3 regions of the Enterobacter sp. SCRI0065 genome follow, and region 2 is predicted to be linked to each of the others. Evidence: predicted binding sites of a transcription regulator. Region 2 holds the regulator's gene; each other region holds the start of a gene.

Region 1 (9,837 bases), 520 kb from region 2:
GAAGATATAGAGGCAACGACGTACAAGATCGTAATTTTTGAATGTTACATCATTAACCAGAGCCTGTAACCGAAGATCGCCCAGCCATAGACGTCGATCGCGCTTCGGACCATCTTCAAAGACATCCTGCATACAGTTGCGGAGAGTCAGTACAGCAACCTCGTCAATTTTTTGCAGAAGAGGATCTGTTGTATCACTTTTCAGACAGGTGTCCGGAGCAGAACTCACCGTTTCAAATTCGATGTTACTGAATTTGATTCGGTATTTAGGCGACAAAGCCACGACTTCCACTTTCAGATATCTGAAACAGTAACGCCTGGATAAAGTAACCTCCGCCGGTAAAACATCGAGATATTCATGATGCTCCTGCAACCAACTGCTGCTAAGCCAACCCTGGTAATCACTGAACGACTCTGCCACCTCAGCTAGCGTTTCGCCAAAGGTAAATTTCAAGTGGGCTGGCGCATCAGGTGGGCTGCCTGCTGACTCGCACGAAAAACTCAGCCAGCCTACGCCATGAGTTCCGAAATCAAGGACGAAGCTATCCCCGGGGGCAAAGGCCTGCTGAAGATATGAGGTCGCTTTATCGATGCTTTTGGCGCACCACCCATGCAGAGCCAGTGGATCAGCATGTAGTGAAACCACATCGCGAGGATGTGTTTTTTTTCTATAAGTTAGCGGAATTAGGCTTTCAGCTATGGACAGGAATGCTTCATTTTTAACCGTCGTAATATGCTGGTTTACTTGTATTGCGTAAGACATACATTTCCCCTTTAATTTTATAAAATAATAGAGGTGACTGAGCAGCGCCCACCACTTCACGATTGCCAAGTGCGATTGAGGTTTGGCGCAGAGAGAGAGATGAACATTTAACAGTTCACATTTTATGAATTAGTGCTTTTTTACTTTATTAAGATTAACTATCCTTAGCTGCAAAGCATGAGGGTAAATATGAACAACCTTAGAATTTATCAGTATTTCAATGAGTTAACCGATAACCTAGCACTCTACAAGAGCGATCCTGAAGATAATGGTTGCGAACATACGCATGAGTTTGATGAGCTGGTTATTGTTGAACAGGGACATGGACTTCATGTCATTAATGGGAAACCCTTATTTGTACAGCAGGGAGATGTTTTCCTGGTACGAAGACACGACTATCATTTTTATGATGAACTTGGCACTCTGAAGTTAATTAATATTCTTATCAACCCAAATGTTGAATTCACCTTTTTGCGCAATATTGATATGCTTCTTGAAAGATTTTCAGCCGACAACCTGAGTTCTTATATATGGCTAAGTCCAAGTGCGAGAATGGAGTGCAATTCTGTCGTTGATATGATCTTCAGTTCCCTGCAATCAGTTGAGCAGAAAGAATTTCTCTTTTTCAAGCTTGTGATGCTGATTACGATGGCGCAAACACCAGCACAAAAAAATGATACGCGCTATAAGTTACATAAACTTCTGAACCATTTACAGGAAAATTGCTTCGAACAATATGACTGGAATATCCTTGCCCGACAGTTTCATCTAACCCCCAGGACGATGTTCAGACATATCAAAGAGGCTACAGGGTTGACACCTGAAAGTTATATAAGACGTCTAAGGCTTCTTTCTGCAAGAAATAAAATTAGAGAGTCAGATATGACGATAACAGAGATTGCTTTCATGTGTGGTTTCGTCAGTAGCAATCATTTTACAGTGCGCTATAAAGCAACGTTTGGCAAAACTCCAACTGAGGAACGAAAGGGTTATGTGTGCAGCGCGACCAGTGAATCGCCACGGGTTTAACAAACACCTCTTAGTCATTTAAGATGGTTTGATGAGACGTGTCCGGGAACGGTAAATGTTATCCCGGTTGCGAAAAGCTTATCCATTTACTGGAGCATGAACGTATAAAGAAAAAGAACTACGGAACGCGGTAAGAAGTCCACTGCGATATTTTTGATCACATCGAAATATTTTTAACTGGAGGCGTCGGCATGGTTCAAGTAATCAGATTCCACTAACTGAAGATCAAAACCAATATCATTCACAGCTCGAAAGTGCCTTGATGATCCATGGTGATTCAACTGGTCTCATAAAAAGCAATCGATCTCTTACTAAGACGGGGTTTAAATCCTAATTCTCTCCCGATGCGCCATTTGCAGGCTAAGCATATTTGCTCTCCTGACCAACGGGCGTATATAGCAATGCAATAAGCATGCATTTCATATGGATATGAAATGCCCCACTTTGTCAGTATTAACGCACTCGGCCTGGCCCTTGATGGCAATGAAACCACAACTGGCGCCCGCTGTATCAGCTCACTTCCCGCCAACCAGGATAGCGGCAGAGGCATGACTCGCGTTGGCGATAAAATGACGCCCTGTCCGGTCTGCAAAATCCCGGGTATCGTTGTCAACAGCACACCGGATTTTCTTATTGATGGTGCCCGGGCTGCCGTTCATGACTCTGAAGTCAAATGCGGCAGTCCGGCAGGACACCACCGCACTATCGTTCCTCCCGCAGTTCGACGGTAACGGCACGGAGGCGGGTAAACCCGACAGCCTTCTCGGGCAGTCACTGGGGATAGCAGATGCGGGGGTGGTGGCCAAGGCAGATAGGGCGGTATCGGGTTTGATTTCTACACTGGAGCAGACCCTTGGGGATTTAAAAATAGCCGTCTGAAAAATCCGTCAGTCATTGTTAAATCGCTTCAGTTCGATATCTTCGGGTTCAGTCGCGATGCGGCAGCGGCACGACATTTTGCTAATCGGGTGCTGGCGCAGGACAGCGCGCTCATCTCCGCCATTCGCCAGGGGCTGTACGGTATTGCCTTTCAGGGGATGCCAGCAGGAAAGACCCGTTTTATTGGCATATTTGACACTGTTGCTGCCATCGGTAGCCCGGTGAAGGGCATGAATCCTGACTCGGCCGATACCGGTGAGGTAAGTCTTGTCCTGCCGCCCGGTATCGCGGAACAGGTTTTCCATATCACGGCGGGGAATGAGTGCCGGTTTAACTTTGTCCTGAACAGCATGCCGCCCGTTTGGCCGGAGCTGGTTCTACCTGGTGCGCATTCTGACACTGGCAGCGGGAAATGGGATTTTGCTTTTTTCCCCCCCAAAGTGCTGTATGCAGAAGTCACGCAGGCGCTGGTTATTGATGACAAGGACGTGGTGTATACCTTCCGAACACTGGATTCCTTGCAGGACAGTGCCATCACGGAGGGGGCATGGAATAACGAGGTTAGACGGCATGCCCAGTTCAGCAAGGCTCGTCATCCACCGATGATGATGCTGTTCTGCTGGGATTCAGTCATTGACAAAAAAACCTATGAAACCCGAATAGTTTTTCCGGCTTCCCTGAAGCCCTGGGAGGTAAGCTGCATATCTGGCTACAGAACAGCGGAATTGGCGATAACCTGCCGGTAGAACCTCAGAGGCTCACTACCCTGTCCGGCGACAGGCTGAACGCCTGTAAATAAGTTCTACCTCGCATTAATTTCAATTACAGCATACCTGACGGGCACGACCAGGAAACTAAAATGTTCATCAAAGGTAAAATCTATCCGTACGGGGGGTAAGGAAACCTTCATGAAATGGAGATTCACCGCATGGTCGACTGGATCTCATGTTCATGAAAATACGCCCCGACCATCAAAGCCGAGGGCGTTCTCAACCACACGCTATCCATTAAATCGCCTTGCCACACTGTTTAAGTCAGCGGCATTACCGTCAAGCGAAGCGCCACGGGGAAAGGAAGTTTATTGTTGCGTTAACTGGTTACGGCGATATTCACCCTGACGTTCCAGCATCCAGCCTGGATATTCTCGCGGCAAAGCGCTTACAGCATCGAGCTGTTTTAGCTCTTCTTCATTTAAGCGGATCCCAGTGGCGGCGATATTATCGTCAAGCTGATCGACCCGTTTAGCGCCAATGATTACGCTGCTGACCGCTTTCTGGTGCAGCAGCCACGCCAGCGCGACCTGCGCGACCGATACACCTTTGCTGTCGGCAATGGCACGCATGACGTCTACGCAGTCAAAGGCGCGGTCTTTCTCAACCGGCGGGAAGTCGAATTCCAGACGACGGCCTCCGGATTCGCTTTTTCCGTCGCGATCGTATTTGCCGCTCAGCAAGCCACCTGCCAGCGGGCTCCAGACCATCAGCCCAACGCCTTCGCTTTGCATCATCGGCACCAGTTCACGCTCCAGATCGCGCCCGGCGATGGTGTAGTACGCCTGCAACGAGGCAAATCGCGCCAGCCCCAGACGTTCAGACATTCCTAATGCTTTGGCAATTTGCCACGCCGCCCAGTTCGAAACGCCGATATAACGCACGTGACCGTGCTGCACGAGGTTATCCAGTGCATAAAGCATCTCTTCGATTGGGGTGGCGGGATCAAACCCGTGCAGTTGATAAAGGTCGATATGATCGAGCTGCATGCGGCGCAGACTCTCTTTGGCGCTGTTGATGATGTGATAGCGCGAACTGCCGCGCGAGTTCACGCCTGCCGTACCGGTTTCGCCAAACACTTTGGTGGCAACCACGACGTTTTCGCGAGGGATTTTCAGATTTTTGAGCGCCTGCCCGGTGATCTCCTCCGAGCGCCCTTCAGAATAGACGTCGGCGGTGTCGATAAAGTTAATGCCTGCATCCAGCGCGCGGCCTACCAGCTGTTCCGCTTCGCTTTGTTGGAGCTGCCCGATCTTGCCCCACATGCCGCCTTCGCCGCCGAAGGTCATCGTGCCGAGGCACAGCTCAGAAACAAACAGACCCGTATTACCCAGTTTTTGATAACGCATAGGACACTCCTCGCAATCTTCGTTAATTGGCTACCAGAGAGTTATACCTTTCTGGCACCGATCGCGAATGTGTCGTTCCTGTCTTTTTCTTGCCCATTTCTCTAAAGCAGCATAAAGCCAATGAATGCCGCCCATGCCAGCATCGGCAGAGACCATAAGTGGAAACGCCACCAGATGCGACGGTCGTTTGCCATTCTGAGCGCAATGAGGTTCGCCAGTGACCCTGGCAGCAGGCCGAATCCCCCCACGTTCACCGCCCACGCCAGCAGCGCCGTTGGTGGCACGTAATTAATGAGCAGAATAGTGGAAGGCACGTTACTGATAAATTGGGATAATCCAATGGCCGTCAGCCACAGTCCGAGCGGCGGCAAACCACTGACGCTATGCAGCGCCCCCTGAAGTACCGGCAGTTGGATGAGCAGATGCACGTCAATAAACATCGCCATAAACACCAGCAGCAACGTCCAGTCGACACTCACCAGCACCCGACGCGCCAGAAGCAAAAAGCCGCCAGCCACCAGCAGCATACCCCATAGCTCATACTTAAGCTCAAGTGCGGTCAGGAAAACGATATACAACAGAAGGCAGCCCCATACCAGGCGGGGTTTCCACTGAGGATTCTGCGTTCCGCTGTGGTAGTTCAGCGGCTTATCAGGGAACGCAAACCAACAGACCGCCAGTAACGACAGCATCACCACCAGCGCCAGTGGAGCCATCTGCCAGGTAAATGCAGCAAATGACAGCCCTGAGCGCCCCCAGAGTAATATATTCTGCGGATTACCAATCGGCGTTAGCATCGACCCGGCGTTAACGGCCAGCGCTTCAAAGATGATCAGCCGGGTAATCGGGATCTCACACAATTTGCGCAGCGTGAGGGTCAGCGGCACTACGATGAATAGCGCCACGTCGTTCGTCAGAAATGTTGAAAGCAGCGCGGCGGCCAGCACCATAAACAGCGCCAGCTTGCGCTCTGTGGCGAAGCGGCGCACCGTTTTGCGACCCAGGACGTCGAAATAACCGCTTTGCTCAACACCTTTGGTGAGCATCATCAGCCCGCTCAGGGTAATGATGGTGTGCCAGTCGATGGCATCTGGCCAGGTTTTTGGGGCGAAGGGAACGAAAAGGCTCAGCCCAACGCCAACAATCAGTAACAGATGGAAGAAATGATCGCGGGCAAGCGCCCGCACGCCAGGAATGTTCATTCAGAAGGCGAGCCGTATTTGAGGGTAAATTCGCGGAATTTTTCCAGCGTTTCTGCGCTGACGTGGTGTTCAATGCCTTCCGAATCACGACGAGCAATATCCGCGCTGACGCCCAGCACCAGCAAAAAGTTTTCGACAACCTGATGGCGCTCGCGGCTTTCCTGCGCCAGCTTTTCGCCTTCCGGCGTTAAAAATACGCCGCGCCAGGGGATCATTTCGATCAGTCCCACCGTCGCCAGACGTTTGAGCATCTTGGCGACCGTCGGCTGCGAAACGCCGAGCCGTGCCGCCATATCCACCTGACGAGCTTCTCCCACTTCCCGGAACAGATCCGAAATCAGCTCAACATAGTCATCAATCAATTCCCGACGGTGCGCTTCACGCACCTGACGAAAGCCTTCAACATGCTCTTCAACATTCACCAGTTGCGTCTTTTTTTTTGTAGTTGGCTTACCTGCGCGACGGTTCATTGTACTTCCTCATTGGGGTAACGCCCCTGGCGTCATATAGCAAGAGCGCACAGTGTAAACCATAGCTCCACAAGCACAAAAAATTAACGAATTAGCCATAGCTATACAATATAGCCTATGCTATATCTGTATGTAATGCAGTCACCCTTCACGGATCGAAGGGATCAGAAATCAGGAGGTCATATGAACGAATTCAAGAGGTGTTTAAACGTGTTTAGTCATTCTCCCTTTAAGGTACGCTTAATGCTGCTGAACATGCTGTGCGACATTTTTAACGGCAAACCGCAGCAAAACGACAAACCTTCAAACTAGCGCGGCGTCGCGGTACGCCGCTTCATTTTTCTGTCATTATTCCCATCCATACTGGCCGTTTGAGCCTAAATCCCCGATCTTTTTTACGGATTTGTAGTCCCTCTCGCAAAACAACTCACTGGCAACTGTTGACCTAATAGCCCGCTCGCTCTATCTTCTTGCAGCCCTGCACCATTTGCGGCTCGCTGAAGCGGACCCTTATTCCCTCTCCACGCACTGTCAGGCAGGCTTTGACCCTCGACGCCAGGGTGAGCACATGGCGTTTTTATGATAGTGACCTATGAATTTAACCCTGAAAGATACATTTATTACCCGCAGTCGGGCCTTAAGCCCGTGGACGGGATTCTACTTTCTGCAATCGCTGCTGATTAACTTTGCGCTTGGCTATCCGTTTAGCTTGCTCTACGCCGTTGCGTTCACCTGCCTGCTGCATCTGATGTGGCGCAGCGCACCGCGTGTGCAAAAAGGAGTGATTGGCATCTGCTCCGTCGTCGCAGCCATGTATTACCCCTTTGGCCAGGCCTATGGCTCACCAAACTTTAATACGCTACTGGCGCTGCATTCGACCAATATGGAAGAGTCTACGGAGATCATGACGATCTTCCCGTGGTACAGCTACGTTATCGGACTGTTCATCTTTGCCCTGGGCGTCATCGCGCTGCGACGTAAGCCACAGGAGAAAAAGAGCTGGAGCAAAATTGATAACCTGTGTCTGATCGTGAGTATCGCGGCATTCTTTGTCGCACCGGTACAAAATGTGGCGTGGGGCGGTGTATTCAAGCTGAAAGATACCGGCTATCCCGTTTTTCGTTTCGTTAAAGATATCGTGGTGAACAATAAAGAAGTTCTCGACGAGCAGGCGCGGATGGCTGAGCTTTCCAATATGAAGGACACCTGGAACGTGCTGGCAGTGAAGCCTAAATACCATACCTATGTGGTGGTGATTGGTGAAAGCGCGCGTCGCGATGCACTGGGTGCTTTTGGTGGACACTGGAATAATACGCCATTCGCCAGCGCCGTGAACGGAACGCTATTTACCGACTACATTGCGGCGAGTGGCTCCACACAAAAATCACTCGGTCTGACGCTAAACCGCGTCGTCGATGGGAAACCCCAGTTCCAGGACAACTTCGTCACGCTGGCGAACCGTGCAGGCTTTCAGACATGGTGGTTTTCCAATCAGGGGCAAATTGGGGAATACGATACGGCGATCGCCAGCATTGCGAAACGGGCCGATGAAGCGCAGTTCCTGAAAAGCGGTGATTTTGAAGCGGATAAGAACACCAAAGACGAAGCCCTGCTCAAGATGACGTCACAGGTATTTGCCACTCAGCGCAGCCAGCCGCAGCTTATTGTTCTGCATCTCATGGGTTCACATCCTCAGGCGTGCGATCGTACGGGGGGCAAATACACCGAGTTCGTGCAGTCAAAAGAGACCTCTTGCTATCTCTATACCATGACGCAGACCGACGATCTGTTGAGCAAGCTGTACACCCAGCTGCAAAATACCGACGACAGTTTCTCGATGGTTTACTTCTCGGATCACGGCCTTGCCTTTAAAGAACGTGGCAAAGCGGTTCAGTATCTGGCGCACGATGACCAGTTTCAGCAGAACTTCCAGGTACCGTTTATGGTGCTTTCGAGCGATGACAAAACGCATCGCGTCATCAAGGCTCGTCGTTCAGCGAACGATTTTCTGAGTTTCTTCTCGCAATGGACCGGGATCTCCGCGAAAGAAATTGCGAATAATTATCCGTTTGTTTCCAACAAGAAGGCTCCCCCAGCGTACGTTACCAACTTCAAGTTACAAAAAGTCGAGTATACTCATTTAGGTACCGATATTTTCACGACTAAGAGTCGGTAACTCAGGGCCAATACGCAGATAAAAAAAATCCGCCACATTGGGCGGATTTTTTATCAGATCACCGGAGTGATTAGAAGCGGTAACCTACGCCTGCAATCCAGGTGCCAACGTCAACGTTGCGGATACGGCTCTGCTCATAAGAGAAGTCCAGTGCAACGTTTTCGATTGGGTTGAACTGCATACCAGCGCCATAGGAGAAACCATAGTCGCTGTTGCTTGCAGTACGGTTCTCGCTCAGGTTTTCAGTCTGCTGGAATTTACCGTAGCCAACACCTACAACACCGTAGATGCTTGCCCAGTCGTTCAGGCGGAAAGCAGGACCAGCGGTCAGACCGTAGTACTGAGCTTTGTTATACGCGCCTTCTTCAGTGCGATCTTTCTCGGTGTAGGTGAAAGAACCGATCACGCCCAGCGGGTTGTTGTCTTGCTCGTAACGATACTTCAGGTTGAAACCGTTAGCTTTGTTGACAACGCCCTGCATATCGCTCTGAGCGTAACCACCGGTAACGGTAGAAGTAGCAGCTACAGCGGTACCTGCGGAAACAGCCAGAACAGCGGCCAGTGCTGAAAGACATGCAATTTTTTTCATAACCACCTCAAATGTGATCCAAGTAAGTCCGTAAGTTTTAAATATATCAAAAAATCTTCTGAAACTCTTTGAGAATCGTGATGTCTAACGAAGTCTTTGATGTAACTAAACGTTTCCACCATTAGCTATCTTATTCAATTAACATCACATTTCTGCATTATTACGCTAATTTTGCGCGTCAACTTCACGACATTCATCCAGATTATTCCTAATCTAAAAGCTTAATAATCCATCAACGCTTCACCATTTTACGGATTTGACAGGTTTTTTTTTCAACAAAGTCTCAACCGCCACCGTTTATTTACATTACACTGCGGCTTTTACTCCCTTTGACATAAATTGACAGGAGAAAGGATGCCAGGGTTGTCTCGCAAAGCACCGGTCTGGTTGCCCATCGTTGTAATACTTATCGCTATGCTGTCCATTCAAAGTGGTGCATCACTGGCTAAATCACTTTTTCCTGTCATCGGTGCGCCGGGCGTCACCGCGCTTCGTATCGCGCTTGGTACGCTCATTCTGGTGATCATCTTTAAACCCTGGCGACTAAGGTTTAAAAAAGAGCAACGTCTGCCGCTGCTCTTCTATGGACTGTCGCTCGGTGGAATGAACTA
Region 2 (9,837 bases):
GCGACTCGTCGACGCACAGGATCCGATTGCTGAACTGGCGCTGAGTCGTTATGAAATGCGTCTGGCGAAATCCCTGGCGCACGTTATCAATATTCTCGATCCCGACGCGATCGTACTGGGCGGTGGCATGAGCAACGTGGATCGGCTGTACCACACGGTGCCGAATCTGGTGAAGCAGTGGGTATTTGGCGGCGAATGCGAAACCCCAATCCGCAAAGCGGTGCATGGCGATTCCAGCGGTGTGCGCGGCGCCGCGTGGCTTTGGCCGAGTTAACAAGCAAAACGGCAACCAAAGCTACCATTATTGGTTTCTTTTCCCTCTCCCCCGCGGGAGAGGGTCAGAGTGAGGGCATCAGTCACTCCACCGCAAACACCTTATCCAGCCTGCTATACCCCAACCCGTTAATTTTCTTCACCTTAATCTGGACCGGGATACGCTCTTTCATCGCTTCGACGTGGCTAATCACGCCGATGGTTTTCCCGGTGGCATTCAGCGCATCCAGCGCATCCAGAGCGGCATCCAGCGTTTCGCTGTCTAACGTGCCAAAGCCTTCGTCGAGGAACAGCGAGTCGATACGCGTCTTATGGCTGACCAAATCGGAAAGCGCTAACGCCAGCGCGAGGCTGACCAGGAAGCTTTCGCCGCCGGACAGCGTGCGGGTATCGCGCACCGCATCGGCCTGCCAGGTATCAACCACTTCAAGCTCAAGCGCGTCGCTGGCTTTTCGTTGCAGCAGATAACGCCCATGCAGGCGGTTGAGCTGCTGGTTCGCCAGCCACACCAGGTTATCGAGCGTCAGCCCCTGGGCGAACTTACGGAATCGGTCGCCCTCTTTGGAGCCGATCAGTGAATTCAGGTAACCCCAATCGTCCGCCAGGCGGGCCGCCTCTTCAATTTGCTGCATCAGTGCCTGTTGATGCAGGCGGTTATCGCTATCCTGTTTGAGCTGTTGGCGGATTTCACCCTGATGCGTGGTGTTCTCTCGCAGCCTTTGCGTAAGCTGATGGAGCTGAGCTTCAAGCGTCGGCACATCGAGACCGTCAGGCAAATCCGCAGGTTGATGCGCGGCGTGTTCTTTTAATTGCAGTTGCGCCTGCGCTGCCAGCGCGGAGGATTGGTGTATCTGCTGTTCCAGCGTGTGCTTAAGGTGCTCCAGACGGCGGACGGTATCGCCCTCAAGCAGCGCCGCGAGAAAAGCGTCCTTATCGGCAAAGCAGCTTTCAGCCAGCGCCGTGGCGAACTGCGTTTGCAGCTGGGTTAGACGTTCGCGATCGTTGTTTTCCTGCTGCTGTAAGGTCGCAAGCTGGCTTTGTAGCGAAATACATTCGTTGTGGATTTCACGCCAGCTTTCGGGCACCGGTTCATCTAATGACTCGTTCTCTGAAACCGGTAACGTATCAAGCAGCGGCGTGAGTGCGCTTATACGTTCCTGGACAGCGACGCTGTGCTTTTGCTTTTCCTGCCATGCCTGCGCTTCGGCTTCTCGCTGCGCCAACCACGCCGGAATGTCGTCGTCTTGCGGGGCGGTAAGTGCGAGTTCGGCCAGGGCGCTACGTAAGGATTTTTGCTGTGAATCGATCTGCTGCTGGATTTGCAGAGTCTGCTGTTCGAGATCGTTAAGCTGGATCTGGAACGCCTGTCGTTGGCTATGTTGATACAGCTGACGATCGTACTGCTCCTGCTCGTCCAGCCACGCGGCAATATCATCTTGTATATTCAGGCTAACGTTCAAAGAAGCGCACACTTCCTGCCACTCTTTGATAAGCGCCTGCTCTTCCTGAGTGAGTGTCTGTGCTTCTGTTGCCTCGTTTTGTAACCGTTCGACCAGCGCTTTTAGCTGTCCGCGCAGCAGCAGTCCTTCCTCTTCGAGCTGCTTGACGTCCTTTTTTAGTTCATCACGACGACGCTGATTGGCGGTCATTTCCAGCGCCTGATACTGCGCAACCGCTGGATGCTCAAGGGAGCCGCACAGCGGGCACGGCATACCAGCTTCAAGATTGGCGCGATGCGCTTCAAGACTCTTGATGAGCTCTTCCTGTTTACACAAGGTTTCCAGGTCAAGATAGTGCTGGTTTCGTTCTTTATACTGCTGGCGTCGCGTCGCTAAAGTCTGGTCGAGACGGTTTTGCTCCACCTGTCCTTTTTGTTGAGCATCGAGACTATGAACCAGGCGCTTTTTCAGCGGGTGATAGCGCGCATGCAAGGTTGCCAGACGCTGACGTGCAGGCCGCAGCATCACCTGACGCTCCATTACCGCCGTGGTCTCTTCAGCGGAAAGGGCGAGCGACCCGGCCGGCAGCGCCGCTATTTTTTGTTGCAGCTCAGCGACGCGTTTAGCCAGCGCAGAGTGCTGAGTCTTATCGCGCTGCTGTTGGGTAAAGAGTGCCCGCCAGCCCGCAATATGTTGGCTCCACAGTCCGAAACGGCTGTTCTCTTCGAGCCAGTGCGTGAATTGCTTAAGTTGAGTCTGGAGTTGTTCAACCTGACGTACCGCGCCGTTACGGATCCGCGCTCTCCGCGCCGTGCGCTCCAGTAAGCGAGTGTTTACTTCTTCGATTTGCTGCTGCGTTCGGGTCAGACTTGCCGTCTGCTCTTGCTGTCTGTCCCAGAGTGGGCGCAGGGCGAGCGCAGGTTGCGCCAGCGTTAACTTATCGAGCTCAGGTTGAGCATCCGTCTGGGCCTGTAACGCCTGCTGATGCGCCTCCTGGGTCCGCCGTTGTTCCTGCGAAAGTTCCGCGCTGCGCACCAGCCATTGATGCCGGGCCTGATGGCTTAACTGATCGGCCAGCAGCGATTTTTCTTCGTCAGTGAGCGCCTGCAAACGTTGCTGCAACTGTTGCTGTTGCTCATCATTCAACAATACAACACCCGCTGCCTGCGCTTCGCGAATGTCCAGTTCTGTACGGGCTGCCTTGTGTTGTTCAAATACCCTTGCTGAAATTTGACCGTAGATCTCGGTTCCCGTTAACTCCTCCAGTAGCTCGGCCCGCTCTTTCGGTTTGGCATTAAGAAACGCGGCAAACTGGCCCTGTGAGAGCAACATCGAACGGGTGAAGCGGCCATAGTCTAGCCCGGTAAGCGAGGCGGTCAGCTCCAGTTTATCTTTCACCTTATCGGCGAGGATTTTGCCATCTTCACACTGGGCCAGTTCGACACGCGGTGCCTGTAAGTTCCCGTCTGGCTGATTGCGCGCGCGGTTCTGGCTCCAGAAAGCGCGATAGGCGACGCCTTTCACCTCAAACTCGACTTCAGCGAGACATTCAGCGGTATCGCGGGTCATCAAATCATTTTGTGATTGAGATACCGTATTGAGGCGCGGCGTCTCGTGATACAGCGCCAGGCAGATGGCGTCGAGCAGCGTCGTTTTACCCGCGCCGGTTGCGCCAGTGATGGCAAACAGACCGTTGCTGGCGAAGGGCTCGGCGGTAAAGTCGATTTTCCATTCACCCTTCAGAGAATTGAGGTTTTTCAAACGCAGGCTTAAAATTTTCATGCGTTTTCTTCCTCATCATTCAGCGTGTGTAGCGTATGGGTAAAAAGCTCGTTCACTCTTTCGCGTTTCGCGTCGTCGATCTCTTCTTGTGCCAGTCGACGTTCAAAGACCTCTTCAACTTTCAGTTCGCTTAGCGTTTCGCGCTGCGTACTTAAGAGAATTTTCTCGCGTTGCTCGCGGCTACGGCGCACCAGTAAAACCTCAACGGGTAAATCTTCGGTTAACGCCTGAATCTTGCGCTGCATATCGTGGAGATAATCGTCGGTGGTGATTTCAATATCCAGCCAGACGGGAGGATCCTGCTCGACGCCACGCCACTGTTCGAGCTGCGCGGTAATGCTCGCCAGGTCGCCTTTTAGCACCGCCAGCGGTTGCGTAACGGGGACTTGCAGGGTCTCGACGGTGCTCAGTTTTCCCTCGGAAAAACTCACCAGATGGACGCTTTTAGGCTTACCTGTTTCATCGAAACTCAGTGATATCGGTGAGCCGCAGTAGCGAATATGCTCGCACCCGCCAATAACCTGCGCGCGATGGATATGGCCCAGCGCGATGTAATCGGCTGGAGGGAAGTTTTGCGCCGGGAACGCATCCAGAGTACCGATATAGATCTCACGGACCGCGTCACTTTTACTGGCGCCCACGGTGGTCAAATGTCCGGTGGCGATGACCGGAAGAGGAGTGTCGCCGCGAACCGCGCAGGCATCGGTATACTGCTGCTGATAATATTCAGTAATGGATTGCAGCAGATGTTGCTGTTTTTCGCCGCCTGAAAGTCCTGCCTGGCTTTGCACGATGTCGCGAGGACGCAAAAAAGGAACCGGGCAGAGCACCGCACCCGGCGTGCCGTCGCGTTTTTTCATGATTTGCGGAGCTTGACCGGCGTTGGCGACCACGGTGGTATTCAGAAACGCGAGGATATCGCGAGACTCATTAAGCGTTGCCACCGAGTCATGGTTGCCTGCAACGATCACCAGATGGCAGCCGGTATGCTGCAAATTGACCACGAAGCGGTTGTATAACTCACGCGCATAGCTGGGTGGCGATCCGGTATCAAAAATATCGCCCGCGACAATAATCGCGTCTACCTCGTGTGACTGGGCGGTTTCCAGCAGCCAGTTCAGGAAGGCTTCATGTTCAGCGGCGCGGCTTTTGCTGTAAAAATTTTGACCCAGATGCCAGTCCGAGGTGTGAAGTATGCGCATAACAGATCCGTGGCAAAAAAAGGTGAAGAGGATTATAAACTTTCAGAGGCAGGAAAATAACCGCTGTAACAAAACAACAGTTTGCCATTTGTGGTAGTGATGTTTTTCATAAATCTGTCATAAATCTGACGCATAATGACGCCGCATTACAAACTATTAACTTAAATAAGACAGGGCAAAGTATGGCGAGACGTATTCTGGTCGTAGAAGATGAAGCTCCAATTCGTGAAATGGTGTGCTTCGTGCTCGAACAAAACGGTTTTCAGCCGGTGGAGGCTGAAGATTATGACAGCGCGGTGAATCAGCTGAACGAACCCTGGCCTGATTTGATTCTGCTTGACTGGATGTTGCCAGGCGGCTCTGGACTGCAATTTATCAAACATATTAAGCGTGAAGCCATGACGCGTGATATTCCAGTGGTCATGCTGACGGCGCGCGGTGAAGAAGAAGACCGTGTACGCGGTCTGGAGACGGGCGCCGATGATTACATCACCAAGCCATTCTCGCCGAAAGAGCTGGTGGCGCGTATCAAAGCGGTGATGCGCCGTATTTCACCGATGGCGGTGGAAGAGGTGATAGAGATGCAGGGATTGAGTCTGGACCCGACCTCGCATCGTGTGATGACCGGTGAAAATCCGCTCGACATGGGACCAACTGAATTCAAATTATTGCACTTCTTCATGACTCATCCGGAACGCGTATACAGCCGAGAGCAGTTGCTGAATAACGTCTGGGGAACTAACGTCTATGTCGAGGATCGAACGGTCGATGTGCATATTCGCCGCTTGCGTAAAGCGCTGGAACACAGCGGCCACGATCGCATGGTGCAGACGGTTCGCGGCACGGGTTATCGTTTTTCAACCCGTTTCTGATTAATGACAGGAGTGTGACGCGTGCTGGAACGTCTGTCATGGAAAAGGCTCGTTTTTGAACTGATCTTATGCTGTCTTCCGGCCCTCATTTTGGGGGCTATCTTTGGTCATTTGCCGTGGTTTTTACTGGCGGCAGTGACGAGTCTGTTGATCTGGCATTTCTGGAATTTACTGAGACTATCCTGGTGGCTGTGGGTGGATCGCAGCATGACGCCGCCCCCCGGTAGCGGCAGCTGGGAGCCTTTACTGTACGGCCTTCACCAGATGCAAATGCGTAACAAAAAGCGCCGTCGTGAGCTGGGTAGTTTGATTAAACGCTTTCGCAGCGGCGCGGAGTCGCTGCCGGATGCCGTGATCCTGACGACCGAAGAAGGGACGATTTTTTGGTGCAACGGACTGGCGCAACAGCTGCTGGGATTACGCTGGCCCGACGATAATGGCCAAAATATCCTTAACCTCCTGCGTTATCCCGAATTCACGGTTTACCTAAAAAAACGTGACTTTTCTCGGCCACATAATTTGATATTAAACACCGGTCGACACCTGGAAATTCGCGTGATGCCTTATAGCGATCGGCAATGGCTGATGGTGGCGCGAGATGTGACCCAGATGCACCAGCTTGAAGGCGCGCGACGCAACTTCTTTGCCAACGTCAGCCATGAACTTCGGACTCCGCTCACCGTGCTTCAGGGCTATCTGGAGATGATGCAGGAGCAAACGCTGGAAGGCGCGCCGCGCGAGAAAGCGCTGCACACCATGCGCGAGCAAACCCATCGTATGGAAGGGCTGGTGAAGCAGCTTCTCACGCTTTCAAAAATCGAAGCGGCACCGACGCTGGCGCTGAATGAGACTATCGATGTGCCTATGATGTTGCGGGTTGTGGAGCGTGAAGCTCAGACATTGAGTCACAAAAAACATGACATTGTGTTTGAGGTGGATAACGCGCTGAAAGTACTCGGAAGCGAAGATCAGTTGCGCAGTGCTATCTCTAACCTGGTCTACAACGCGGTCAATCACACCCCGGAAGGAACCAAAATTGTGGTTCGTTGGCGGCATCTTCCGACGGGCGCAGAGTTCAGCGTAGAAGATAATGGGCCGGGTATCGCAGCGGAGCACATTCCGCGCCTGACCGAACGTTTCTATCGCGTTGACAAAGCGCGGTCCCGACAAACTGGCGGAAGCGGATTGGGCCTGGCGATTGTGAAGCACGCCGTCAATCATCACGAAAGTCGGCTGGATATTCAGAGCACGCCGGGCAAAGGTACGCGATTCAGCTTTATCATCCCGGAACGATTAATTGCCAAAAAAAGCGCCTGATATTGCGGGTGTCAGATTTCCTTTCCACAGGCCAGCCTTTGCTGGCCTGTTTACTTTGCAGTCAAGAAAAACGCGCGTGAATTTTATACGGCTGATGCTTTTTTGTTCGCATGATTACCCATGGGTTTTTCTTATACTTAGCGTATTGTTCCAGACCTCATTCCCATGCTGGCATATTGTTCTGGTTTTACGATCCCACCTTGCCTTTAAACGTTATAAGCGTTTAAATTGCGCCCCATGTACTGTCATACCGACTGTATTTGCGCGGTAAATCGAAAAACTATTCTTCGCCACGCCAGCATGGGAGCATATCCCGCTGAAATAGAGTTAATTTTCCGCCGTATTGTCCCTTTTGGGATGGCGAAAATTTCAACGTTTACAACACCACATCCACAGGCAGTAAGGTTCTATGACCCATCATTTAAAATCGCGTGACATCATCGCGCTGGGCTTTATGACTTTTGCGCTGTTCGTCGGCGCAGGAAATATCATTTTTCCTCCCATGGTTGGCTTGCAGGCGGGTGAACACGTCTGGACAGCGGCTTTTGGGTTCCTGATTACCGCTGTGGGTCTACCGGTACTCACCGTTGTCGCGCTGGCGAAAGTCGGTGGTGGGGTGGATAGCCTCAGTACGCCAATCGGTAAAGTGGCTGGCGTTCTGCTGGCGACCGTTTGCTACCTGGCCGTTGGCCCGCTGTTTGCGACGCCGCGCACTGCGACGGTTTCCTTTGAAGTGGGCATTGCCCCGCTGACGGGCGATGGCGCAATGCCGCTGTTTATCTACAGCCTGGTTTATTTCGCGATTGTTATTCTGGTTTCGCTCTATCCGGGCAAACTGCTCGATACCGTGGGTAACTTCCTGGCACCGATGAAAATCGTTGCGCTGGTTGTACTGGCTGTCGCTGCGGTTGTGTGGCCAGCAGGCCCTATCAGCGATGCGATGGACGCCTATAAAAATGCGGCCTTCTCCAACGGCTTTGTGAACGGTTATCTGACGATGGATACGCTGGGCGCAATGGTCTTCGGTATTGTGATTGTTAACGCGGCGCGTTCTCGTGGCGTGACCGAAGCGCGTCTGCTGACTCGCTATACCATCTGGGCTGGTCTGATGGCCGGTGTTGGCCTGACGCTGCTGTATCTGGCGCTGTTCCGCCTGGGTTCCGACAGCGCGACGCTGGTCAATCAAAATGCAAACGGCGCAGCGATTCTGCATGCTTATGTTCAGCATACCTTTGGCGGTGCGGGAAGCATGCTGCTGGCGGCGTTGATTTTCCTGGCGTGTCTGGTGACGGCGGTTGGCCTGACCTGTGCGTGTGCCGAGTTCTTCGCGCAGTATCTGCCACTCTCTTACCGTACGTTGGTGTTTATCCTGGGCGGCTTCTCAATGGCGGTCTCGAACCTGGGCCTGAGCCATCTGATTCAGATCTCTATTCCGGTGCTGACCGCGATTTATCCGCCGTGTATCGTGCTGGTTGTCCTGAGCTTCACCCGTTCGTGGTGGAATAATTCGTCACGAATTATTGCGCCAGCGATGTTTATCAGTCTGCTTTTTGGTATTCTTGACGGGATTAAAGCGTCGGCATTCGGTGAAGTCCTGCCAGCCTGGACACAGCGCCTGCCGCTGTCCGAACAAGGTTTGGCCTGGCTGATGCCAACGGTTGTGGCACTGGTTCTGGTGATTGTCTGGGACCGTGCAGCAGGGCGTCAGGTAACTTCCAGCGCGCATTAATCAACGATAAAATTGTTTAACCACGGGGCTTAAGGCCCCGTGGTTTTTTGTTTTTTTTGAGTTGAATGGCAAGATTTTAATGGAAAGCACGAACAAACTAAAACGTGGACTGAGCACCCGCCATATTCGGTTTATGGCATTGGGCTCGGCAATTGGTACTGGCCTGTTTTATGGCTCGGCTGATGCTATCAAGATGGCGGGACCGAGCGTCCTGCTTGCCTATATTATCGGCGGCGTGGCGGCCTATATCATCATGCGTGCGCTGGGGGAGATGTCAGTACACAATCCTTCCGCCAGCTCCTTCTCGCGCTATGCTCAGGAGAACTTAGGCCCGCTGGCAGGTTACATCACCGGCTGGACCTACTGCTTCGAAATCCTGATAGTGGCGATTGCTGACGTCACCGCCTTCGGTATTTACATGGGCGTCTGGTTCCCGCTGGTGCCGCACTGGATCTGGGTGCTGAGCGTCGTGCTCATTATCTGCGGCGTGAACCTGATGAGCGTCAAAGTCTTTGGTGAACTGGAGTTCTGGTTCTCGTTCTTTAAAGTCGCCACCATTATCATCATGATTATCGCGGGTTTCGGCATCATTATCTGGGGTATTGGCAACGGCGGACAGCCGACCGGTATTCATAACCTGTGGACCAACGGCGGCTTCTTTAGCAACGGTTGGCTCGGCATGGTGATGTCGCTGCAAATGGTGATGTTCGCTTATGGCGGTATCGAAATTATCGGTATCACTGCGGGAGAAGCGAAAGATCCGCAGACATCCATTCCGCGCGCGATCAACTCCGTACCGATGCGTATCCTGGTATTCTACGTGGGCACGCTGTTTGTGATTATGTCCATTTATCCATGGAACCAGGTCGGCACTAACGGTAGCCCGTTTGTCCTGACCTTTCAGCATCTGGGTATTGCGTTTGCCGCCAGCATCCTCAACTTTGTGGTGCTGACCGCCTCATTCTCGGCCATCAACAGTGATGTGTTTGGGGTAGGGCGCATGCTGCACGGCATGGTCGAGCAGGGCAATGCACCGAAAGTCTTCGCCAAAACCTCGCGCCGCGGTACGCCGTGGGTTACGGTGCTGGTCATGACCGTCGCGCTGCTGTTCTCGGTCTACCTGAACTACATCATGCCGGAAAACGTCTTCCTGGTGATTGCCTCACTGGCGACCTTCGCGACGGTTTGGGTGTGGATAATGATTCTAATGTCACAGATTGCCT
Region 3 (9,837 bases), on a different contig from region 2:
CGTGGCAAGTACTGGAATGCCTTTATCATTGATGGCCTCGCGCAGTGAGGTCACGTTGCTTTGAGCCTGTTTACGCGCCTTTTCGGTAAAGCCGTTGGCAATCAGCGGTACGCCGCAGCACTTCTCTTTGTTGAGCAATTGCACGCCAGTGCCCATGGCATTCAATACTTTGATCAGATCCTTACCTAACTGCGGGTGGTTATAGTTCACGTAGCAACCGTGAAAGAACGCTGTCTGGTCGGCATATTGCGCTTGTTCTGCTGCTACGGATTTGTACCAGCGACGAAATGTGCCGTGGGAATATTTTGGCAGGCTCCGGTGATGGTCGATTTTAAGAGCGACATCAAGCAGTTGCCGAACGGGCTTAAGGGACGTCGCGGCGTTGACCAGTGGAGCAAACGGGGTCGACAAGCTACCCATCAAATCCGTGTGGCTTAATATGGCATCGCGCAGCGTTGGCTTTTGCTGGCTGTAACGGGCGCGGGCGCGCTGAATGATGTCGCCAATTTTGACATCGGACGGGCATGCCACTTCGCAGCGTTTGCAGTTGATGCAATATTTCAGCGCATCGTCGTACAGTGCGCCATCTTTCAGGCGCAGGCGTTCGCCGTCCGGTCCGGCCTGTTTAGGGCCAGGATAGCGAGGGTTGACGCTACTGACCGGGCAGGCGGTCGTGCAGACCGTGCATTTAATACAACTTTCAAAACGGGTATCGTTCATTATTCACCTTCCGCACGTTGGCAAATTTGCTCCGCGACATGCAGCGCGGTAATCGCGCAAACGCCGCCGCCACAGCCCTGGGCGATAGGATCGAATCCGCCCAAAACCGATCCAATGGCATAAAGATTATCGACAGGCGAACCGGATAGCTGGGGACGCAAACTGGCATCGGTGATAACGCCAAATTGCTGCCATGGCTGAGGCGCGAAGAAATCGCTTTGATACCAGTCTGCACGCGAGGCGCATTGGCGCACGTCCAGATCCAGCACGGCTTCGCGCACACCTTCACGACTGCTCAATAATCCGTTGCTGAAAAAGCTGCCGCTGGCCAGCACGGCAAACCGCGTGCGCAGGGAGATATCCTCGTGATTACGCGTCCAGACCGCGCTGACGGCACCGTCCGTCAACGTCACTTCTCTGACTTCATCACCCGCCATCCACACGCCACCCTGGGCGATGAACTGGCGCTGTAGTTGATTATGCAGGCGAATACCCGGTACTGAAGGGGGAAGGGTGGGAAGTAAATAGAGTGCGCAGGGGAGTCTATCTGAGAGCCAGCGCCACAGTCGGTTATCTGCCAGGCCAAAGCAGGCGGGCATATACAGGGTGTCATAGCCTTTGCAAAGCGGCTCAAGCGCACTGAACAGCAAGGGCCATTTGTCATCGCCGTCCAAATAACGGGCAATATTAACCGCCCTGAATTCACTGGCGTTATCGCGCAGCACATCCAGTTCAGGCAATTCAATTTCTGCCGTATCCGCGTTCATTCCTTGCTGACGTAGTGATGCCGCAGCAAGATGCGCCTGAAAATCAAGAAAACCGCTGATGCCCACCACGCAAACACGCTGTGCGTGAAAAGGTGCAACGGGGACTTCTTCAGGGCTTAACCATGCCTGGCGCAACGTACCAAGCGGCGTTACGCGCTGATGGTTTCGTTGCGAACTCCCCTTCAGGCGGGTATTGCAGGTTGCCAGCAAGGTTTCGGTTTCGGCGGCAAGGCGCGCAATATGCCCGGAACCTATCAGACTATAAGGGTGCTCTGGCGGCAAAGCATGCAGGACAGAAAGCGGGTTTTGGACCGTCGTCCCGTCGGGTAGCGCACCGAGCAGATCCAGCGAACCTGACGAGAAATGTAACGCGCTCTGACCGCGACTGACTATCGCGCAGCGCAGCCCACGTTGCGTCAGCTTGAGTCCGCAGACCAAACCAGCCAGACCCCCACCGATAATCACCGTATCAAATTTCATCGTGGTGCTCCTTTTCCAGGCCGCATAACCCCTGGTATACCCAGCGTGTAAACTCGCTTTCGCGTAGCGCGTCACCCCAGGCGACAGGCTGCACCCCTTTCCAGCGCTCGTTGAGGAACTCGCTGAGCTGAGTTAATGATTGTGCCGAGGTAGTGACATTGAATCTTTGTAGCAATCCGGCAGCGCGACAGGCGCACAGTTCCCCCTGGCAGGTGCCCATGCCTACCCGAGTACGCCGACGTAAATCGAGCAGATTATTGACCGTCAGATTTTCGACCGCATACTGCACTTCACCCGCAGTCACGGCTTCGCATTCGCATACCAGACTACGGTTAAGGCGGCCTTCGCCTAACCAGCTGGGCGTTCGGTCGCCATGACGATAGATAGCCGAACCTCGCAGCGGGGCTGGCAACGAGATGATTTTTTGCAGCGTCTTTTCTGTGGGTTCCTGCGAACCGGGCAGAGGTCGGTCTGCGGTGACGCAGGGCTGACTGTTGCCCAGTTTGCGGCAGACCGCATCGGTCGCCCATTGCGCCATTAATCGATAAGTCATCAGTTTGCCGCCGGTAATGGTGATAAAACCTTCCATTCCGTCGCGCTTAGCATGATCGAAAAGAACGATGCCACGACTGACGTTGCGTCCACTTGGATCGTTATCGCAGGCCACCAAAGGGCGCACACCTGAATAAGCGCGAAGAATGCGGGTTTGCGCCATGATTGGTGCCAGCTTTTCTCCTTCGCGCAGCAGGGTATCCACCTCTTCAGCGGTGACGCGGTTGCGGTCGATATCCTGATAGTCGATGTGCGTGGAGGTGGTGCCAATCAGCGAAATGGTATCGCCGGGCACCAGGATATCGGCATCAGAGGGTTTACGGCAGCGGTTAATAACGTGGTTATTGATTCGGTGATCAAGGATAAGCAGCGAGCCTTTTGCCGGGAACATACGGATAGAGAGGTCGGCATATTCCGCAATACGTTGTCCCCAGATCCCCGCCGCGTTAACCACTACCCCCGCATACAGCTCGCTGTGTTCCCCGTAAAGCGTGTCGTAGACCCGCACACCGCGCACGGTATCGCCTTCGCGGATGAGCCCTGTCACCTCATGTGCGGTCAGGATGGTTGCGCCATGTTCCCGAGCATCAAGCATATTGGCAGCCGTAAGTCGGAAAGGATCGACGGTACCGTCAGGCACTTTTACCGCGCCAATCAGCGCTGGGTTAACCGAAGGCTCAATGCGCCGCGCCTGGTCGGGGTCCAGTATCTGAGCATTTATGCCAGCCTCAGTGCATGCGCTTACAAAGGTTTGCTGGAACATGAGGTCGTCTTCAGGAAGGGTGATAAACAGGCCATCGGTAGGCTCAATGCAGTGACGGGCAATACGTTTCAGAATCTGGTTTTCAGCAATGCACTCGCGGGCGGATTCGTTGTCGGTCACGGCGTATCGTGCACCGCTGTGCAGCAGACCATGGTTTCGTCCAGTAGCACCGGTTGCGATGTCATGGCGCTCCAGTAGCGTCACGCGTAAACCGCGCAGCGCGCAGTCTCGTGCGATGCCTGCGCCGGTTGCGCCTCCACCAATGATAATCACATCGCCATAACGGGGATCGCGGGTTGTCATTATCTTCCCTCATGTTCGTTTTTTTATCATTCAGCCACATAAATAGTGTGGTTTGTTTGATTTCGAACATAATCGAGCGCAATACGAAAATGAAACGTGATTTCGTGCGCCTTTTTGCGCACGTTGTCATATTTCTGTAACATTCTGTGCGTTGATTCACAGTAACAATCGCTGTGATTTTTTAACATCGCCGCCTCTGGAGCTGGGGTTAGCAAACTCCCCGGTTATTTATTACAAGGCCACGGAGGCTATTATGCTCAGTATCTTCAAACCTGCGCCGCATCGAGCGCGCGTCTCAGAAGCAGAGGTCGATCCGCTATATCGCCGTATGCGCTGGCAAATCTTCCTGGGAATATTCTTCGGCTATGCTGCCTATTATCTGGTGCGTAAAAACTTCGCGCTGGCGATGCCTTATTTGGTTGAACAGGGCTTTTCGCGCGGCGATCTGGGCTTTGCGCTGTCGGGCATTTCTATTGCCTACGGTTTTTCAAAATTCATCATGGGTTCGGTGTCGGATCGTTCGAATCCGCGCGTGTTCTTGCCCGCCGGGTTGATCCTGGCGGCGTCAGTGATGTTGTTTATGGGCTTTGTGCCATGGGCGACCTCCAGCATTGCGATTATGTTTGTGCTGCTGTTCCTGTGCGGTTGGTTCCAGGGCATGGGATGGCCGCCGTGTGGACGTACCATGGTGCACTGGTGGTCGCAGAAAGAACGCGGTGGCGTCGTGTCAGTGTGGAACTGCGCGCACAACGTGGGTGGTGGTATTCCACCGCTGCTGTTCCTGCTAGGGATGGCCTGGTTTAACGACTGGAAAGCGGCGCTGTATATGCCAGCGTTTGGTGCCATCGTGATTGCGCTCATCGCCTTTGCTTTAATGCGCGATACGCCGCAATCCTGTGGTCTTCCACCGATTGAAGAGTACAAAAATGACTATCCGGACGATTACAACGCGCAGCATGAAGAAGAACTAACTGCGAAACAGATCTTCATGAAGTATGTGCTGCCGAACAAACTGCTGTGGTACATCGCCGTCGCGAACGTGTTTGTCTATCTGCTGCGCTATGGCATCCTCGACTGGTCGCCAACCTATCTGAAAGAGGTGAAGCACTTCGCGCTAGATAAGTCTTCCTGGGCCTACTTCCTGTATGAGTACGCGGGTATTCCAGGCACACTGTTATGCGGCTGGATGTCGGACAAAGTGTTCAGGGGCAACCGCGGCGCAACGGGCGTCTTCTTCATGACGCTGGTGACCATTGCGACCATCGTTTACTGGCTAAACCCGCCGGGCAATCCGGGCGTGGATATGGCCTGTATGATCGTGATTGGCTTCTTGATTTACGGTCCGGTGATGCTGATTGGTCTGCATGCGCTAGAGCTGGCACCGAAAAAAGCGGCTGGTACGGCGGCAGGCTTTACCGGTCTGTTTGGTTATCTGGGCGGCTCGGTTGCAGCCAGTGCCATTGTTGGCTATACGGTCGATTTCTTCGGCTGGGACGGCGGATTTATGGTCATGATTGGCGGTAGCATTATGGCAGTGATCCTGCTGATCGTGGTGATGTTTGGCGAAAAACGCCATCACGCGGAAATGCAGGCGCGTCGTCAATAGGGAGGATTACGATGAAGCTGACTCAATTAGCAACTGGCATTCTGCTGGCCAGTTTAATGACAGGCTCTGCGCTGGCAGCCGATAAAATCGTGATCGCTCATCGTGGTGCGAGCGGCTATTTACCGGAGCACACGCTGCCGGCAAAAGCGATGGCGTATGCGCAGGGTGCCGATTATCTTGAGCAGGATCTGGTGATGACTAAGGACGACTATCTGGTCGTCTTGCATGACCACTATCTTGACCGCGTGACGGACGTGGCGGATCGTTTCCCGGGTCGCGTCCGTAAAGATGGTCGCTACTATGCCATTGACTTTACGCTGGCGGAGATCCGCTCACTGAAGTTTACTGAAGGCTTTGAGATTGAAAACGGCAAGAAGGTGCAGGTTTATCCGGGGCGTTTTCCGATGGGTAAATCTGACTTCCGTATTCATACCTTCGAAGAGGAAATTGAGTTTGTTCAGGGGCTGAACCACTCAACCGGTAAAAATATCGGCATTTATCCAGAAATCAAAGCGCCGTGGTTCCATCACCAGGAAGGGAAGGACATTGCGGCGAAAACACTGGAAGTACTCAAACAGTACGGCTACGCCAGCAAGAAGGATAAGGTTTACTTGCAGTGTTTTGATGCTGCTGAACTGAAACGCATCAAAAACGAGCTGGAGCCGAAGATGGGGATGGACCTCAATCTGGTGCAGCTGATCGCCTATACCGACTGGAATGAAACCCAGGAAAAACAGCCAGACGGGAAGTGGATAAACTACAACTACGACTGGATGTTTAAGCCGGGTGCGATGAAGGAGATTGCACAATACGCGGACGGTATCGGGCCGGATTACCATATGCTGGTGGCAGAAGGTTCAACGCCGGGCCACGTGAAACTCACGGCAATGGTGAAAGAGGCGCATGCTAGTCAGATGCAGGTGCATCCGTACACGGTGCGTGCCGACCAGTTGCCGGAATATGCGACGGACGTCAATCAGCTTTACGACGTGTTGTATAACCAGGCGGGGGTGGACGGGCTATTTACGGATTTCCCGGATAAAGCGGTGAGTTTCTTAAAATAGTAAAAGGGCCGTAAGGCCCTTTTTTACATCTCGATTTCAATATCGCCTTTTGCCCTGCAGCAGCAGGGCAAAATTTCCCCTTCGTTGATAAACGCCAGAGGTTCGGTCAGCCAGTCAACTTGACCCGCGACTAAACGACATCGACAGGATCCGCAGTATCCTGAACGGCATTGATATTCCACTTCAACCTGATGCGATTCCAGCGCCACCAGCAGGGAAGGGTGTTCTTCCCGGCACAGCACTTCTGTACCGGAAAGGCTCAGCGTCACGCGGCTCATCAGAGCTCGAAGCTGCTCAGGTCGTCAGTATTCACTTCAGAGTCAATCTGACCCACCAGATAAGAGCTCACTTCGACTTCCTGCGGCGCGACCTGCACGTTATCGGAAACCAGCCAGGTGTTGATCCATGGAATCGGGTTTGAGCGAGTCTTGAACGGCAGCTCCAGGCCAACGGCCTGCATGCGGATGTTGGTGATATATTCCACGTACTGGCACAAGATATCTTTATTCAGGCCAATCATGGAGCCGTCACGGAACAGGTAATCTGCCCATTCTTTTTCCTGTTGAGCGGCCAGCACAAACAGGTCGTAGCACTCCTGTTTGCTCTCTTCGGCAATTTCCGCCATTTCTGGATCGTCCACGCCGCTGCGCAGCAGGTTCAGCATATGCTGGGTGCCGGTCAGATGCAGGGCTTCATCACGGGCGATCAGACGAATAATTTTGGCGTTACCTTCCATAAGCTTGCGCTCAGCGAACGCAAATGAGCAGGCAAAGCTGACGTAGAAACGAATCGCTTCGAGTGCGTTAACACTCATCAGGCACAGGTACAGCTGTTTCTTCAACGCGCGCAGGTTAACGGTCACGGTTTTACCGCTGACGTTGTGCGTGCCTTCGCCCAGCAGATGCCAATAGCTGGTCATCTCGATCAGCGCATCGTAATAGTGGGCAATGCCCTCTGCGCGCTTTTGGATCTGCTCGTTGGTGACGATATCGTCAAACACCACCGCCGGATCGTTAACAATGTTGCGAATAATATGGGTATACGAACGAGAGTGGATCGTTTCAGAGAACGCCCAGGTTTCAACCCAGGTTTCCAGCTCTGGAATCGAGATCAGTGGCAGCAGCGCGACGTTCGGACTACGACCCTGGATGGAGTCCAGTAGCGTCTGGTACTTCAGGTTACTCAGAAAGATGTGTTTTTCATGGTCTGGCAGAGCATGAAAGTCGATACGATCGCGGGAAACGTCAACTTCTTCCGGACGCCAGAAGAAGGAGAGTTGCTTTTCAATCAGCTTTTCGAAGATGTCATATTTTTGCTGATCGTAGCGTGCCACGTTGACCGGCTGACCGAAGAACATCGGCTCTTTGAGCTGGTCGTTTTTCGTCTGTGAAAAGGTGGTATATGCCATGAGTGTGTCCTGTTGGAAATGCATTGCCCGGCGGTACTTCGTTTGCCGGGCCTACAGCTCGGTTGGCCGGGTAAGCGTCGCGCCACCCGGCAACAAAATCAGATCTTACATGCGCCGCTTTCACAGCCATCGTCCTGGATTGAAGGTGCCATATCGTCCTGCGCATCTTCAGCACCATCGCGGGTGTTGTGATAGTACAGCGTTTTCACGCCAAATTTATAGGCGGTCAGCAGGTCTTTCAGCAACTGCTGCATCGGCACTTTACCGGACGCGAAGCGCGTCGGGTCGTAGTTGGTATTCGCAGAGATCGACTGGTCGATGAACTTCTGCATGATACCGACCAACTGGAGATAACCGTCGTTGTTCGGCATTTCCCACAGCAGCTCGTAGTTGTCTTTCAACAGCTCGTAATCTGGAACAACTTGACGCAGCACGCCGTCTTTCGACGCTTTGATACTCACGTGGCCGCGCGGCGGCTCGATGCCGTTGGTGGCGTTAGAGATCTGCGAAGAGGTTTCAGACGGCATCAGGGCAGACAGGGTGGAGTTACGCATGCCGTGCGTTTTGATGGATTCGCGCAGGGCTTCCCAGTCGAGATGCAGCGGCTCGTTCACGATCGCATCCAGGTCTTTTTTATAGGTATCGATCGGCAGGATGCCTTTCGAATAGGTGGTTTCGTTGAACCACGGGCACGCACCTTGCTCTTTCGCCAGCTCGTTCGATGCTTTCATCAGGTAGTACTGAATGGCTTCAAACGTCTGGTGGGTCAGATTATTCGCGCTGCCATCGGAGTAGCGTTTGCCGTTTTTCGCCAGCCAGTAGGCAAAGTTAATCACGCCAATGCCCAGGGTACGACGACCCATTGCACCGCGTTTTGCCGCCGGAATCGGGTAATCCTGATAATCCAGCAGGGCATCCAGCGCACGAACCGCCAGATCCGCTAATTCTTCCAGTTCAGCCAGGCTCTTGATCGCGCCCAGGTTAAAGGCAGACAGCGTACACAGCGCGATTTCACCGTTTTCATCGTTAACGTCGTACAGCGGCTTGGTCGGCAGAGCGATTTCCAGGCACAGGTTAGACTGACGCACTGGCGCAATCGCCGGATCGAACGGGCTGTGGGTGTTGCAATGGTCAACGTTCTGAATGTAGATACGGCCGGTAGAAGCACGTTCCTGCATCATCAGAGAGAACAGATCCACCGCCTTCACGCGCTGCTTACGGATACTGTCGTCTTGCTCGTACTGAGTATAGAGACGTTCAAATTCATCCTGATCGGCGAAGAACGCATCATACAGGCCCGGTACATCGGACGGGCTGAACAGCGTGATGTCCTGGCCTTTCAGCAGACGGGTGTACATCAGCTTATTGATCTGTACACCGTAGTCCATGTGACGCACGCGGTTGCCTTCAACGCCACGGTTGTTTTTCAACACCAGCAGGCTTTCGACTTCAAGATGCCACATCGGGTAGAACAGCGTTGCTGCACCGCCGCGCACGCCGCCCTGAGAGCAGGATTTTACTGCGGTCTGGAAGTGCTTATAGAACGGGATACAGCCGGTGTGGAACGCTTCACCGCCGCGAATTGGGCTACCCAGCGCACGGATGCGACCGGCGTTGATGCCGATACCAGCACGCTGGGAAACGTACTTCACAATGGCGCTGGAGGTGGCGTTGATGGAATCCAGGCTGTCGCCGCACTCGATCAGAACACAGGAGCTGAACTGACGCGTCGGGGTGCGCACGCCAGACATGATCGGCGTAGGCAGAGAAATTTTAAAGGTAGAAACCGCATCATAGAAACGCTTGACGTATTCCAGACGGGTATCGCGCGGATAGTTAGAGAACAGGCATGCCGCCACCAGAATATACAGGAACTGAGCGCTCTCGTAGATTTCGCCGGTTACGCGGTTCTGAACCAGGTATTTCCCTTCAAGCTGCTTCACCGCAGCGTAGGAGAAGTTCATATCGCGCCAGTGGTCGATAAACCCGTCCATCTGCTTGAACTCTTCTTCCGTGTAGTCTTCCAGCAGATGGGCGTCGTATTTACCCAGTTCAACCATTTTTGACACGTGATCTAACAGTGCTGGTGGCTCAAACTGACCGTATGCTTTTTTGCGCAGGTGGAAAATGGCCAGGCGCGCAGCGAGATACTGATAATCCGGCGCTTCGCGGGA

Evidence for each region. Region 2 encodes PhoB, which activates phosphate uptake and scavenging genes when phosphate is short. Its sites were predicted from a motif close to CTGTCATAAAACTGNCNNAT; they were not measured.
Region 1: AC6EMZ_RS02860 (phosphoethanolamine transferase) is a predicted target of PhoB. The motif match lies at 7,028-7,047, and genes of this name have one in related genera.
Region 3: glpT (glycerol-3-phosphate transporter) is a predicted target of PhoB. The motif match lies at 3,709-3,728, and genes of this name have one in related genera.

The regions. Positions count from the first base shown of each region.
Region 1 covers NZ_JCBAJB010000001.1:583,173-593,009, reverse strand. The annotation lists gene AC6EMZ_RS02905 (alpha-L-rhamnosidase-related protein) at 1-762, opposite strand, end outside; gene AC6EMZ_RS02900 (helix-turn-helix domain-containing protein) at 952-1,791, shown strand; gene AC6EMZ_RS02895 (PAAR domain-containing protein) at 2,226-2,522, shown strand; partial or broken gene AC6EMZ_RS02890 (T6SS phospholipase effector Tle1-like catalytic domain-containing protein) at 2,518-3,080, shown strand; gene AC6EMZ_RS02885 (DUF2931 family protein) at 3,111-3,416, shown strand; gene AC6EMZ_RS02880 (aldo/keto reductase) at 3,749-4,789, opposite strand; gene AC6EMZ_RS02875 (anion transporter) at 4,891-5,991, opposite strand; gene mntR (manganese-binding transcriptional regulator MntR) at 5,988-6,461, opposite strand; gene mntS (manganase accumulation protein MntS) at 6,645-6,773, shown strand; gene AC6EMZ_RS02860 (phosphoethanolamine transferase) at 7,054-8,637, shown strand; gene ompX (outer membrane protein OmpX) at 8,708-9,226, opposite strand; gene rhtA (threonine/homoserine exporter RhtA) at 9,581-9,837, shown strand, end outside.
Region 2 covers NZ_JCBAJB010000001.1:68,029-77,865, forward strand. The annotation lists gene mak (fructokinase) at 1-274, shown strand, start outside; gene sbcC (exonuclease subunit SbcC) at 357-3,494, opposite strand; gene sbcD (exonuclease subunit SbcD) at 3,491-4,696, opposite strand; gene phoB (phosphate response regulator transcription factor PhoB) at 4,879-5,568, shown strand; gene phoR (phosphate regulon sensor histidine kinase PhoR) at 5,590-6,885, shown strand; gene brnQ (branched-chain amino acid transporter carrier protein BrnQ) at 7,295-8,614, shown strand; gene proY (proline-specific permease ProY) at 8,694-9,837, shown strand, end outside.
Region 3 covers NZ_JCBAJB010000002.1:311,866-321,702, forward strand. The annotation lists gene glpC (anaerobic glycerol-3-phosphate dehydrogenase subunit GlpC) at 1-720, opposite strand, end outside; gene glpB (glycerol-3-phosphate dehydrogenase subunit GlpB) at 720-1,967, opposite strand; gene glpA (anaerobic glycerol-3-phosphate dehydrogenase subunit A) at 1,957-3,585, opposite strand; gene glpT (glycerol-3-phosphate transporter) at 3,839-5,191, shown strand; gene glpQ (glycerophosphodiester phosphodiesterase) at 5,203-6,255, shown strand; gene yfaE (class I ribonucleotide reductase maintenance protein YfaE) at 6,279-6,533, opposite strand; gene nrdB (class Ia ribonucleoside-diphosphate reductase subunit beta) at 6,533-7,663, opposite strand; gene nrdA (class 1a ribonucleoside-diphosphate reductase subunit alpha) at 7,762-9,837, opposite strand, start outside.